DNA from 3 places in the Paenibacillus sp. FSL F4-0122 genome. Region 1 is predicted to be linked to each of the others. Evidence: riboswitches for the same ligand, from Rfam matches in the RefSeq annotation. Region 1 holds a riboswitch; each other region holds the start of a gene.
What was found. A riboswitch is a leader RNA that binds a small molecule or an ion and turns the genes downstream of it on or off. The one in region 1 is predicted to bind thiamine pyrophosphate.
Positions count from the first base shown of each region.

Region 2: it holds a riboswitch for thiamine pyrophosphate, as region 1 does, so the genes downstream of both, MHH49_RS28245 (ABC transporter ATP-binding protein) here and MHH49_RS07800 (ABC transporter substrate-binding protein) in region 1, are expected to answer to the same signal.
Region 3: it holds a riboswitch for thiamine pyrophosphate, as region 1 does, so the genes downstream of both, MHH49_RS00650 (thiamine phosphate synthase) here and MHH49_RS07800 (ABC transporter substrate-binding protein) in region 1, are expected to answer to the same signal.

Region 1 covers NZ_JBBODI010000001.1:1,840,073-1,844,792, reverse strand. Annotated here, with positions in the region: gene MHH49_RS07810 (ABC transporter permease) at 1-683, opposite strand, end outside; gene MHH49_RS07805 (thiamine-binding protein) at 680-973, opposite strand; gene MHH49_RS07800 (ABC transporter substrate-binding protein) at 1,534-2,583, opposite strand; TPP riboswitch at 2,745-2,855, opposite strand; gene MHH49_RS07795 (hypothetical protein) at 3,014-4,477, opposite strand; gene MHH49_RS07790 (MFS transporter) at 4,550-4,720, opposite strand, start outside.
Region 2 covers NZ_JBBODI010000001.1:6,422,288-6,427,007, forward strand. Annotated here, with positions in the region: gene MHH49_RS28225 (S-layer homology domain-containing protein) at 1-19, shown strand, start outside; gene MHH49_RS28230 (amino acid ABC transporter ATP-binding protein) at 115-867, opposite strand; gene MHH49_RS28235 (amino acid ABC transporter permease) at 881-1,549, opposite strand; gene MHH49_RS28240 (amino acid ABC transporter substrate-binding protein) at 1,603-2,439, opposite strand; TPP riboswitch at 2,662-2,765, shown strand; gene MHH49_RS28245 (ABC transporter ATP-binding protein) at 2,964-3,659, shown strand; gene MHH49_RS28250 (ABC transporter permease) at 3,640-4,416, shown strand; gene MHH49_RS28255 (ABC transporter substrate-binding protein) at 4,413-4,720, shown strand, end outside.
Region 3 covers NZ_JBBODI010000001.1:152,967-157,686, forward strand. Annotated here, with positions in the region: gene MHH49_RS00640 (thiazole synthase) at 1-389, opposite strand, end outside; gene thiS (sulfur carrier protein ThiS) at 445-648, opposite strand; gene MHH49_RS00650 (thiamine phosphate synthase) at 687-1,292, opposite strand; TPP riboswitch at 1,408-1,509, opposite strand; gene MHH49_RS00655 (SDR family oxidoreductase) at 1,597-2,469, opposite strand; gene MHH49_RS00660 (GDSL-type esterase/lipase family protein) at 2,706-4,720, opposite strand, start outside.

The DNA of each region.
Region 1 (4,720 bases):
AGTACAATAATAACAATAGCGACAAACATCCGATCCGTACGATAAGCGGATTTCTGCAGAAGCATATAATAGCCAATACCCTTATCCGCGCCAATCCATTCAGCGACCACGGCGCCCATAACCGCATAAGTAGCAGATATTTTTACACCGGAAAATAGTGCCGGGATAGAAGAGGGCAGCTCCAGCTTGGTAAAGATTTGCCACTTGCTTGCGCCAGCCATTTTCATATAATTCATCATGACCTGATCACTTTGGGCCAGGCCGCCCATCGCAGCGACAGCTACAGGGAAGAAACATACTAGTGTAATCAGCACGATTTTGGGCAAAAGACCAAAGCCGAACCAGATAATGAGCAGGGGGCCGAGCGCGATGGAGGGAACATTTTGACTCAGAATAATGAGTGGATAAAAAGCCCGTCTAGCCCAAGGCAAAAGATGCAAAAGCAAAGCGACGATCAGACCTACCCCCGTACCGATGGGAAAACCAATTAAAGTGAGCCGCAGCGTAGCCATCGTATGAGCCCAAAGACCAGAAGCGTTACTGGTGGATTCACGGGCAATATCAGCAGGACTCGGCAGAATCCAGGATTCAATATGAAATACAGATACAGATAGCTGCCATACGCTTAAAAAGAAGACGACCGCCACAAGGGGCGGCCATATTAGCTTCCAGGTCGATCTCACGGCCGATATTTCTCCGTCAATTTATCCATGCTGATTCCGTTAGGATTATGAGCGATTTTGATCTGCGAAATTACGCTTGGACTGCCTGCTTCGATCAACGCCTCTTGCATCTGACGCACAACCTCCAGCAGCTCGCTAAGCTCACCTTCCATTGTGGTTTCCAGCGGATTCACCTGATGTTTAACACCGGATTTTTGAATGACCTCAATCGCTTTATCTACGTATGGGATGGAATCCTCATTGTTCGGAGTTTTTGGAATTACTTGAATGCTTAGTAGGGTGTTAGCCACAATAATCAATCCTCTCATTTTATAAGGTAAGTTCAAAAAGCCAACTTTGATAACGAAGTAATTCAGGAAGCAAACTCGACATCGAATCTTGAACGAACTTGGGAAGTCCGGTACTCACGTAGCACATCACTACGCTCCGTTCCTCCTTCCTCAAGTAACGTCCAACCTTCTTGGTTCTGAAAGCCGACTTTTTGAGCTCTTAAATTATAAGGTGAGTTCAAAAAGCCAACTTTGATAACGAAGTAATTCAGGAAGCAAACTCGACGTCGAATCTTGAACGAACTTGGGAAGTCCGGTACTCACGTAGCACATCACTACGCTCCGTTCCTCCTTCCTCAAGTAACGTCCAACCTTCTTGGTTCTGAAAGCCGTCTTTTTGAACTCTTAAATTATAAGGTAAGTTCAAAAAGCCAACTTTGATAACGAAGTAACTCAGGAAGCAAACTCGACGTCGAATCTTGAACGAACTTAGGAAGTCCGGTACTCACGTAGCACATCACTACGCTCCGTTCCTCCTTCCTCAAGTGACGTCCAACCTTCTTGGTTCTGAAGTCCGCTCTCTACTCCGCCGGTAAAAAATCATTACTGAATGCACTAGCAGCATCCAGCGGTTTATCCAGCAACTTCAGATCATACATCCAGTCGCCGTAATTTTGCCAGACCTCGGTTTTTTGCTCGCCCCAGCGGGCAGCATCGTCCTTGTATTTTGGGCTAAGCCATTTTTGGCTAGCTAGGACAAGGTCGGCGTCCAGGTCAGGAACGGCCTTCGATAACATACCGGCAGCCTCTTCCGGATGATCAATGGCATATTGATAACCTTTTGATGTGGCTTTCATGAAGGCCTTCACCAGCTCAGGATGATCTGCAATTTGCTTCTCACTCGTCGTCAGCACAGGCGTGTAATAATCGAGCTGTGGCGCATAATCCTTTAAGTACAGCATATCCAATGGCTCGCCACGCAACTCAGCCTCAACGCCAGTCCAAGCGTAGAAAATCCAGGCGAAATCAATGTCACGTTTGACGGCGGTAAAATAATCAGCTTCACCGATACTTATCAGCTTCACCTTTTTCACATCGCCACCTTCAGGATCCATGATAGCTTTCATGGCTGCTTCTTCGGCCGGTGAGCCCCAGCCTCCGTAGGTTTTACCTTCGAAATCCTTTGGTGATTTAATATTGCGATCTACTGGAGCGGCGAATCCCGATGTATTATGCTGAATAATAGCTGCTATCGAGACAAGGGGGACGCCTTGTAGACGGGCTAGAGTTAATCCTTCTTGCGCGCTGATGCCAAATGCGGCCTCGCCAGAAGTAACCATAGTATCAGAACCCGCTGCGCCTGGTTGAACGATTTCGACGTCCAGACCTTCTTCAGCGTAGTAACCAAGATCCTTAGCTACGTATAGACCGGTATGATTCGTGTTCGGTGTCCAGTCGAGTGCGACTTTAACTTTGGTGAGCTCTTTTGGAGCATCCGTCCCAGCCGCTGCAGTTGGATCAGTAGCATTTGCTTTGTTTCCGGCTGTATTCCCATTGTTGCTGCCGCATCCGGCAACGGCAAGAATGAGTACACAGGTGAGGCACAACGTAAGTGCTTTTTTGAGGTGCATGTCTTCTTCTCTCCTTTAAGGTTACAAGAATCCCGTCTTCACAACATGAACCGTAAAGTGTAGTATGTACGTTTTTCTACATCTTTTAGTGATCTTACAAAAAAAGCGCCCCGAGTGATCGGGACGCTGGCTTGGCGCAAGGTTAGTCAAGGTCACAGGGACCAGAACCAATTGGCGATTCCTACGCTGGCATTATCCAGATCAGGTATAAGGGTCAGTATCTTGTGGGATACAATCTCAGCCGGCCAATTCCAGCACCCCTGGTTCTATGAAGTTAACGGGTATTTCTATGTGCAATATAAGTAAGCATAAGTTTTGTACCTATACTTAATGTCTTATATTTCTCGCATACGGTGTATTATAGACGGCTGTACTCGGAATGTCTAGTAGTGCACTCCTGAATTTTTCCAATCCAGTAGTTTCTTTTTTGCTAGTCTAGATCTTTATATTTCTTGCGGTGACGCCGTTTAAGCTCACTAACCAGCGCCCCTAGCGTGAGGACAACGCTGATCAGAATCCCGCTCATGATCACGAAGAGGGCAAGAAATTCAAAGGGGGAATATCCAATCATTTTACTCCATTGAATCTTTCCATCCAGATCGTCAATGACCTGATTCATGCCGTAAATCCCGCTTACTACCGTAAATACAGTGAGAATCATCAGCAGATTATCCCGTCGCTTGGACTGAAACTTATCCTGATACTGAAACAGGTCATTTAAGGTTTCTTTCACTTCCTCGAATAAAGCGTCGTTTCCGTATACTTTACGCAGCTGAAGAAATATCTCCCGGCCCTGCGACTGGGAAATCAACTCCAAGAAGTAGAACTTTGCCGAGAACTTATTGATGGAATAGATTAGATTGTCTATTTCCTCATAATCATGATTAATCCGAAGTCGGGAGTGCATATTGGCGAGCTTCAGCAGAACGATTTTGTGGAAAATATTGAGTAAAAATCCGTAATAATATTGCCCATACATCTGGTTGGCTAGACTTACAGCAATCTCCTGTTCAGCCCGGGTCATGCAGCAAAAGGTCTGCTCATTCATCATATAATACGTGTCTGGGCCCCAGCGATTATAGGAATGCTCATGACAATAGTTTGCAATATACGCTGGATCGCTTGCACTGGCATAGGGCTTTCCGTTCAGATCAATTCCATCAAGCTGTGAGGCGCGATAGCGTAGATTTACACTAATCTCATCAGAACCTTCTTCATTCTGAAAGCCGTAAAAAGCTTGCACCTGCATTCTTTCATCTACGAAAAAAGGAAGGGTCTCAAAATAAGCCCCATTGATATCCGATTGATCCAGATATGGCTCCAGTCCATCCACCAAATTTCGGAAGACAAAATCCTCTACCATCTCATAGGTCTGTTCCCCGCAATGAATATAAGTGTAGTCATCCTGTATGAAGGTTTTCTCTAGCGCACGGAAACGATCCGCGAATTCTAGGGCAATACTAAAGGGAATCGAATCCCCCTCCAGCTGGACACGTATCGTCACGAATCCAAGCTGAAAGGGACATATGAATATATCCGTCGAGAGAATTTTGAAAAATATAGATTGCTGCGGAATCTCCAGAATGCAGTCGAGATTATTTACTCTGGAAAAACGGCGAAACGAGTCGGCATCCTTCCTGCGCGGAAAAAGGACGTGTGCGGCAAACGGTAAATAGGTGCGCTCCATTCGTTCATGGGAAACACAGTAACCTTCTCCATAATAGGCAGCTTCCAGTTCTTTGTTATCCAGAAAAAAACGTGTGAATCCGTCGTCCTGTAATTGCTGGATAAGCTGCTTAGAATCGCCCTTTTTTATAGAGAAGGGAAATATAAACTGCATAAGCGCAGTATGTAACAAAGGCTCAGTTGAAGACTCATTTAAAGACTCATTCATTCATTGTCCATCCTTGTGCTCAGAATATGCTTATAGATCACATTACCCTAAAAGGATAACGTTGATACTATTCTAAATACTGGAACTCTTTCCTTCCACCGCTTGCCTGGCTTGGAATCTCCATGCGGCAATGCTTAGCAGGAACAAGAAGGCAGCAAAAGTGGCAAGTAATCCGGCTGTTTGTGCCACTTCTAAATGGTCCATAGACCAGCCCGTAAACAGAGGTAGCAAAGCACCACCAAC
Region 2 (4,720 bases), 4.6 Mb from region 1:
TCTGAAAACTGGAGTATAAGCCAAATTTCAGATACTCTTCTCATTTGAATAATCTACACATGAAAAAGCAGCTCCGGATGATTCCCGAGCCGCTTTTTCGTGTATATTGTCTTTCTACTCTTCTTCACCATTCAGTCTGTTCAGAAATTGCAGAGCCCGGGGATTCTTCGGATGCTCCAGCACTTCTTGCGGAGTCCCTTGCTCTAAGATATGACCACCATCCATCAAAATGATCCGGTCCGCTACATCGGCGGCAAATTTCATCTCGTGGGTCACAATCACCATAGTCATACCTTCTGCCGCTAATTGTTTGATAACCTTAAGCACTTCCCCTACCAGCTCAGGATCGAGCGCCGAAGTGGGCTCATCAAACAATAACACTTCTGGATCTACTGCCATAGCCCGGGCGATGGCCACTCTCTGCTGCTGTCCACCTGACAGCTGATGTGGATAGTTATCAGCTTTATCTGCCAAACCCACCTTAGCCAGCAGCTGAAGCCCCCGCTTGCGCGCTTCTTCCTTGGATCGTTTCAGGACAGTTACCTGTCCCTCCATCACATTGCCAAGCGCAGTCATATGCGGAAATAAATTATACGATTGAAAGACCATCCCTGTTTTCTGACGAAGGGCCAATACGGAATTCTGAGGAATTTTCTTATGATCTGTAAAATTGATGGTGATATCACTGAGCGACAGGCTGCCTTGATCCGGGATTTCCAACAGATTAAAACAGCGCAGCAGTGTAGTCTTCCCGGAGCCGGATGGCCCAATAATGACAAGTACCTTTCCATGCTCCATTTTCAGATCAATACCCTTTAACACTTGGAGTGCGCCGAAGGATTTATGCAAATTAATGATTTCAATCACAAGTATCTCTCCTTTAGGTCGCAGAGTAACGATCGAGTCGTTTCTCCAAGTAATTTTGCAGCGCCGACAGCACAGAACAGAACACTAAATAAAACAATCCTGCTTCGGAGTATACCAGCAGAGGCTCATAAGTGGTAGAGGCTACCTGCTGTGCGGTTCTAAACATCTCCGTATAGGTGATGATCGCTGCAAGCGAAGTATCTTTAACCAAGCTAATAAAGGAATTGGATAACGGCGGTACAGAAACGCGCGCAGCTTGTGGCAGAATTACGCGGCTCAGAGCCTGCCCACGAGTCATCCCGACTGAGAAGGCAGCTTCCCATTGGCCTTTATGTATCGACAGGATAGCAGCGCGTACGATTTCCGATGAATAAGCCCCTACGCTAAGGGTAAATCCAATGGTGGCGGCAATGAAGGGGTCGAGTACAATGCCAACAGCCGGCAAACCATAAAATATAATAAATAGCTGCACTAACAATGGGGTTCCTCGAATAACCCACACATAAAAACGGGCGATTAGCTTCGGAATTACCCACGGTGAAAGACGTGCCAGCGCGGTTAGGATCGCCAAAATCAATCCAAGCACAAAGGAAAGTAGCGCCAACGGAATGGTAAAAGCCACCCCGGCTTTTAGCAGGGGTAGCAGTGTGTCTAAGAAAATTTGTATTTTGCGGTCATCCATTATTCAGACATCCTTTTTAGCTTCCAGGCTTAATTAGCCTTGCTAGCCTTGTATTATTTTGAAACGTCAGCTCCAAAGTATTTCTCGGAAATTTTCAAGTACGTTCCATCACTCTTCATCTCTGTAATCGCATCACTGACCGCTTTCACCAGCTCATCATTACCTTTCAGGAATACCGCGGCACTTTGTGATCCTTCAGGAATCTCATCAACCACTTTAATTTTTGCATCTGGTTTTTGTTTTTTCAGATCCAGATAAGACAAGCCATCATTCACAGTTGCATCAATACGTCCCGAAGTCAGCAGGTCCATCGCTTGATTGAAACCATCTGTAGCTACGATTTCAGCACCGTTCTCACGAGCGATGTCGGATAAGTTACTTGTCAGGGATTGTCCGGCTTTTTTACCCTTAAGATCGGCAAAGGTCTTAATATCCTCATTGTCTTCGCTCACGATCAATACTGCTTTGGATACGATATAGGGTTCAGAGAAATCATATTTCACTTTGCGATCTTCGTTAATGGAAACTTCATTAAAGATTACATCAAACCGTTTCGCATCCATTCCAGCAAAAATACCATCCCACTGAGTTTCAAAAAATTCAGCTTTAACACCTAAACGCTTTGCTACTTCTTCAGCAATTTCCACGTCAAAACCAGTCAATTTCCCCGCAGTGTCATGATAAGTAAAAGGTGCATAAGTCCCTTCTGTACCTATCCGCAATTTGCCGCTGGCTTTCACAGCCTCCAAACTGTTTTGCGCTGAAGATGCTGCTCCACCATTCGTTCCAGCTGTAGGTTCAGCAGCCGTATTGGTATTCGAATTATTGGCGCAAGCCGCTACAAGGACCACGGTTAACGCCAATATAATAGTTAAACTCCATTTTTTCATTCTTAAATCCCCTCTCTCTATCCGGTTTTTTTCCGGTAAATTGAATAGTACACTGCCATCACATGATCGTCAATACTTTTTTCCGATTATATACATCGGAATTATAATATTAACTAGATTCCTACCTATATCTTACCCAATCTTGGATTAATCCTTCACTTCTTTCTCTCTTTACTTCTCAGAAAGATATGGTATATTTATAAACAAATTAATATGGACCTGTTATTTCACTAGGGGAGTCGGCCGACTGAGACGGAGCTTCAAGCTCCGGACCCTTGGAACCTGATCTGGATCATACCAGCGGAGGGAAGTGGAGCAGAATTTTCATCAAGCATGTTAAGTGTTATTATGCAGAATGAACTTTTTGACCCATTCATTTCCTCTGGAAATGGATGGGTCTTTATTTGTTTAGGCGCTCCACAAAAATTTTAGGAGGTTAGATCATCACGACCATTTTATCTATTCAAGGCCTAACCTACTCTTTTCCGGAATCTGAGCAACCCCCTGTATTCGCAGATCTATCCATGGATATCAGGCAAGGGGAATTCGTCTCCGTAGTAGGTGCTAGCGGATGCGGGAAAAGTACATTTTTCAAAACGATTGCCGGTTTACTCGAACCTACTCACGGAAAAATAAAACTCTCTACACACCCGTCAACCGCTAGTCGTTTAGGCCAGATCGCTTATATGCCTCAGCAGGATTTATTGCTGCCTTGGAGGACAGTGCTCGATAACTGCCTTTTGCCTTGGGAGATCAAGCCCAGATTCAATAAACAAGAAACGATCACTCAGATTCGGGAAATGTTGACCCGCTTCGGCTTAGCAGATGTAGAGAAGGCTTATCCCCATGAACTTTCGGGTGGAATGAAACAGCGAGTCGCATTTCTGCGCACCTTAGTGGCTGGAGGCGGAACTGGTCTGATGCTGCTGGATGAGCCCTTTGGCGCTCTCGATGCCATGACCAAACGCGAGATACACCGTTGGCTGTTGGAGTTATGGGGTGAATTGAATCAGACGATTATGCTCATCACTCATGATCTGGAAGAAGCACTATTGCTCAGTGACCGGATTTATTTATTATCTGGCGGTGCGCACAGCGAATTACAGGAGATCGTTGTGGATCTACCAAGGCCAAGACATTATAAGATGAACTATGAACCCCGGTTTATAGCACTACGGGAAGAGTTGGAGCGAAGATTGCATGCAACCTATACCTTTTAAAAAACATCTAGACAACTATGGTCCCTTCCTTCTTCTGGTACTGCTCATTCTTGTAATCTGGGAGTCGGCTGTTCGCCTTCACATGATTCCAGCCTTTATTCTCCCTGCACCTTCCTCTATGGGAATCGCATTGATCGAGCACAGGCAATTATTATTCGGACAGCATTTATTGGCAACGTTACAGGAGATACTGGTGGGTTTTGTCCTTTCTGTTATTTGTGGTGTATTGCTGGGCACTGGAATGTTCCTGTATCGCCCCATAGAAAAGGCCATCTATCCCTTTCTTATCATTAGCCAGACGATCCCATTAATTGCGCTATCCCCCATTTTTATTATGTGGTTCGGATATTCGCTGTGGAGCAAAGTGGCTGTGGTGTTTTTGACGGCTTTTTTTCCAGTCGTAGTGAGTACATATGATGGACTTCGTACAAGTGGCCAGACTTACAAGGACTTATTATTAACATTTGGTGCAAACCGCTGGCAGCTGCTTGTCAAAACCCAAATTCCACTGGCGTTGCCTGCTTTTTTCTCTGGCTTAAAGCTGTCCATTGTATACTGCGTCATCGGAGCTACTATCGGGGAATGGCTCGGCGGCAGTAAAGGACTCGGTTACTTCAGCCGCAGAATGGCCGGAAATATGCAGAGCGATGAAATGTTCGCGGCTGTATTTCTGCTGTCCGCGCTTGGTGTGGTGCTTTTTCTGGCGATAGCTTTACTCGAACAATTATTTTTAAAGAAAAGAGGATCAAACCAATGAATCATTTAAAATCCCCACAACGAGGACTTATTTCTGTATTTCTAGTATGCACACTTTTGCTCTTAAGCAGCTGCGGGAAGGCAGACAAGATAAATAACAACTCCCAAACCGATCCCTCCAATACCGAAAATAAGCAGTCACACAAGCTGACGATTATGCTTGATTGGTATCCCAATGCCGTTCATTCCTTTCTATACGCTGCGCAACAGCAAGGTTTTTTCCAAGAGGAAGGTTTGGATGTCGAGATCAAAATGCCTGCGGACAGCAATGATTCCCTAAAGCTTGTTGCAGCGAATCAAATTGA
Region 3 (4,720 bases), 1.7 Mb from region 1:
GGCAGTACTACAAAACCCTCCGCCGCTAGAATCTCTGTAGCTCGTATGGTCTCCAGATTATCTGGAAGCAGGTATTTCTGATCATTGATCACTTCGATCTTCACCCAGTTCCCCAGTCCCGCAGCTCTTGCTAATCTCGCAATACGGACTGCCTCTTCCGCTGTACGCGCTCCTGAGGTATTAGGCAGAAGAGTCATGTGGCCGGGAATGTGGTTCATGATATTTTCTGCTCCACCTTCCGGGTCCACTCGGCGAAGCGCTACAGTAATCACCTGAGAACCAGAGCTTGCGATCACTCCGGGGATCAGAGCATTCCGGCTATATTTTCCGGTTCCGATAAATAATCTACTAGTTAATTCGATGCCTCCAATATGTAACGGGTCATGCATGAAATTACCTCCCTTTGGTTCTTAGAAATTTCTCAAAATTCTATACCGCTCCATCTCAACCCCCACCAACAAAGTGCACCAGTTCCAAACGATCATCCTCGCTCAGAGCAGTACTTTCATAATTCTCCTTACTGACAATTTCTCCATTCAGCTCAATGATCATCAGACGACCCGACCACTCAGGAAGACTGATCAAATCAGCTATAGTTTGAATACCACCAGAACACTCTGCGGATTTCCCGTTAATCAACAGTCTCATTCTGAATCACCCCCTTCGCCTATGCTTTTACCTCCCGGCTATGAATGAACCGCCTTATGAATAGCTTTGGCGGCCTCATAAGGATCATCCGCTCCGCAAATTCCGGACATCACAGCAATTCCTGCCGCGCCTTGCCTAATGATCTGCGCCGCATTAGCGGGACCAATTCCGCCAATCGCAATTACAGGAATAGAGCTAGTCTTCACCGTTTCTGCAAGCAGCTCTAACCCACGTGCGGGCAGCCCTAGCTTGCTCGCCGAGGGAAATACATGGCCAAACAAGCAATAATCAGCTCCCTGCTCTGAAGCATTCGCCGCTTCTTCCGGAGAATGAACCGATCTCCCCAGCCAAAGCTGAGGTGCAATTCGCCGGGCTGTAAGCGGGCTCAGACTGTGCCCAGCCAACTGAACACCCGCGGCACCAGCTGCCAATGCTACATCGATCCGGTCATTGATTATCAGTTTGGTAGCGGGTATACCGGCAGCCAACAGCTCCTGTGCCGCAGAGAGCAGTTCGCGTGCTGGACATTGCTTCTCTCTTAAGTGAATATAATCGACCCATGTCTGCACCGTGACAGCCAGTTCAACAAATTGTCTCAACAGCTGCTTGCCGTCTGATATTAGATGGATCTCAGCTTGTACCACTCGCGATCTCCTCTCTCTCACTTCCCTGTAGGCCAGTAAAAAACAAAAAAACTGCCCCCGTAAGGAAGGCAGTCAGAATCTGTATATAGACGGTACTACAAATAGCCCGACAACAGAAATTCGTTCTCCACTTCCCTACGCTGGTCTTAACCAGATCAGGTTCAAAGGGTCCGGAAATCCATTCCGTCTCAGCCAATCGGCACCCCTAGTGACATAAATATACAATTTTAAAATGCTAACGTGGTTTATAGTAACATATTTTTTTATTGAAATACACCCATTTATTCACATTAGCTGTACTAATCTAACCGTTTACTACCTCGCCACCATTTACATGAATAACCTGTCCAGTCACATAACTGGAATCGTCAGAGGCAAGATATACATAGGCTGGCGCCAGCTCCTCTGGTTGTCCAGGCCGTTTCATAGGCTGCGTGCCTCCAAACTCGCTAACCTGCTTCGCATCAAAGGTAGAGGGAATTAGCGGTGTCCAGATTGGACCTGGTGCTACACCGTTTACCCGTATGCCCTTCTCCGCCAGATTCGTGGACAAAGATCGTGTGAAACTCAGGATAGCTCCTTTAGTTGATGAATAGTCCAGCAGCTGCGGGCTTCCGCGATAAGCGGTAATTGAAGTTGTATTTATAATTGTAGATCCTGCTTTTAAATGAGGCATAGCTGCTTTTGTTAAATAGAACATCGCAAATATATTCGTACGGAAAGTACGCTCTAGCTGCTCGGAAGTAATATCCTCGATCTTAGCTTGCGGATGTTGCTCCGCCGCGTTATTGATGAGAATATCAAGCTTTCCTAAGCCCTCTACCGTCTGTTTAATAAGATCCTTACAGAATTTCTCGTCACCGATATCACCTGGAATTAGGATACATTTGCGGCCTTCCTGCTCGACCTGACGTTTAGTTTCCTCTGCATCTGAGTGTTCATTAAGATATGAAATGACCACATCAGCACCTTCTTTAGCAAAAAGCACAGCAACTGCACGCCCAATTCCGCTGTCTCCACCGGTAATCAACGCCGCCTTGTCTTGCAGTTTACCTGCTGCTTTATAATTTGCCGGCTCGTATTTGGGCAGCGGCGTCATTTCACTCTCAATCCCTGGCTGATGATGCTGCTCCTGTGGGGGTAAGGTTTTTGTAGCTTGTTTATTATTGCCTGACATCTTCCCTATCTCCTCTCGTTAAGCAAATTGATAGTTAACTGATCATCTTAGGATGGCACAACAATGCACGTTTATACGCTGGGTTTGTCATTTTCTTAAATCGCTTTACGAATCTTACTTACCACAATGCAAGTAGAAATAAACAACCGTGGATGTAAACTGCTGTAAGTGGAGAGGACTTCACTGCATACAAAAAGGCACAGCATCGCTGCTGTGCCTTGAATTGTTCACCCTAACTATTTCAAAGAAGAAACATGATTTTCTGCATTCACTCCATGTTCCAGTACCCACATAAAATAAAGAGCTTTAGCTGCTTTCTCCCGGGTCACTATGGCTTTAGGTTCTAGTTCTGTCCCATTGACCATTTGGCCTCTAGCAATCCCCACTTCAGATCTAATAAGCCCTAATTCATAAGCACTTTTCACTTTTGAAATTAAAAAAGGAGAAATGTCCGCCGTATCAACCAGCTGCTGCCAGGATACAAGTGGATAGTACATCGCTCCTCTAGCTCCTGGATCCAGATTGAAATCATAACCAGGATCTCCTGGCACTACTGCTGTGCCGTTATAATCAGTCATGTACTTAGGTTTATTAGCAAACTTTACTTGGTAAACATCATAGAGAATAGCACCCATCGTTTCACGTGACAGCTTACCTTTCGGATAATAGGCAAGATCTGATCTTTCCACTTTCATTAACTTAGAAATACTGCGTGTGAATTCAGCAACTGTCATCTCCGTATCTGGCTTAAAATTCCCTTGACGGTCTTTGCCCATTACTCCCAGCTGGATTAATTTTTCAATTTGATTGCGGTAATAAGCAGCTTCCCCGGTCGTCGTATCATTAGTTATTTCCGGAAAAACCTTATCCCAGTTGCCTGTTAGTGCCGCATGCTTAACGTTCCCTTTAAGATAAGCAGTAATGGAGGCAGCAGTAGAATCGCCAGTAGCACCTTTCTCTACAAGCTCCGTAACAATCATCCGCGAAAATTGTTTGGCGAGCGCTTCTTTAAAATGAGTCCCATCGATTTTCTTTGAAGGATGCCCGTTAGCGTAACTTCCGTCATTTGTTTTGCCTGGCGTTTCTCCGGCTTCAATTGACATGAAGAGGGCTGTTATCGCTTCTCCTCCGATCTCGTTATAATATTTCAGACTTTCCGAGTTAAGGTCAATAAGTGTAACTCCAGATTCATCTGCAACCCGTTTAAGAATATCTACAAACTTTCTTGATTTAAAAGAATTCTCATAGATATATCCCGGACTTGCATTCCCTTTAATTCTGGACATTGGCGTTACCAGTACTGGTATCATGCCCCGGGCTTGGATCGCAGGGAGATAAACTTCTTTAAGGTAGTTTTCATACATTGCCTCAGTCGAACCTCTGCCGTAACGTCTGAACTCATCTGCACTCTCATCATTGTGTCCGAATTGAATAAACACATAATCCCCAATGCTGCCACTCAGTAAAATGTCGTTAAGTCGACCTTCTGTATAGGCATTTTTAAACGAGCGTCCTCCCATGGAATAGTTAGTTACACTCACTTTATGTTGATTAAACATACTGCCAATAATCTGGCCCCAACCACTCATTGGCGCTTCGTCGAAGGTGTAGGACTTGACCGTGGAATCTCCAAGTATAAATAAATTCGGAAGAGCTCCAGCTGCTCTATGCTGTGGCAAAATCGGTTCCAGTATGATCTCCTCAATCCCTACAGCTGTGTTCACTTTGTTCGGTTCAATCTCAATATCTATATGGTCACGGCCGTTTACATACGTATAAGTCCACTCTTTCCCTTTGGCTACAGCCGTATGCTTGACGGGTACAAGCTTTGCCGCGTCCCAATGTCCACTTTTCAACAAGCGGCTGGTCTGCATTCCTGATACTGACACGATCCCATCCTCTGCGTCAGAAGTCGTTTTTACATATACGTTGTAGGTTCCAGGGGAAGCATCCATTCGAAACGCCATGCCGTAGTTATTATAATTATCCTTTTCAGATTTAGGTTCAGCAAAAAAATAAGATTCTGTGATGAAAAAACCTGTTCCATCGGATGTAATTGAATCGGTATGCACTTCTCTAGCGGGTAAAGCGTTGGTCTCTTGGACAAAACCATAACCTAATGATGAGTCATACAATTGCGCACCGCGATTAGGATCATACCTAACGGATTGATACCCTGCTTTAACTTGGTTTGTAAAATTAAGCTTGTATGCGTTTGCAATTTGGATTGGAGGTTGCCCCTCTACCCCAT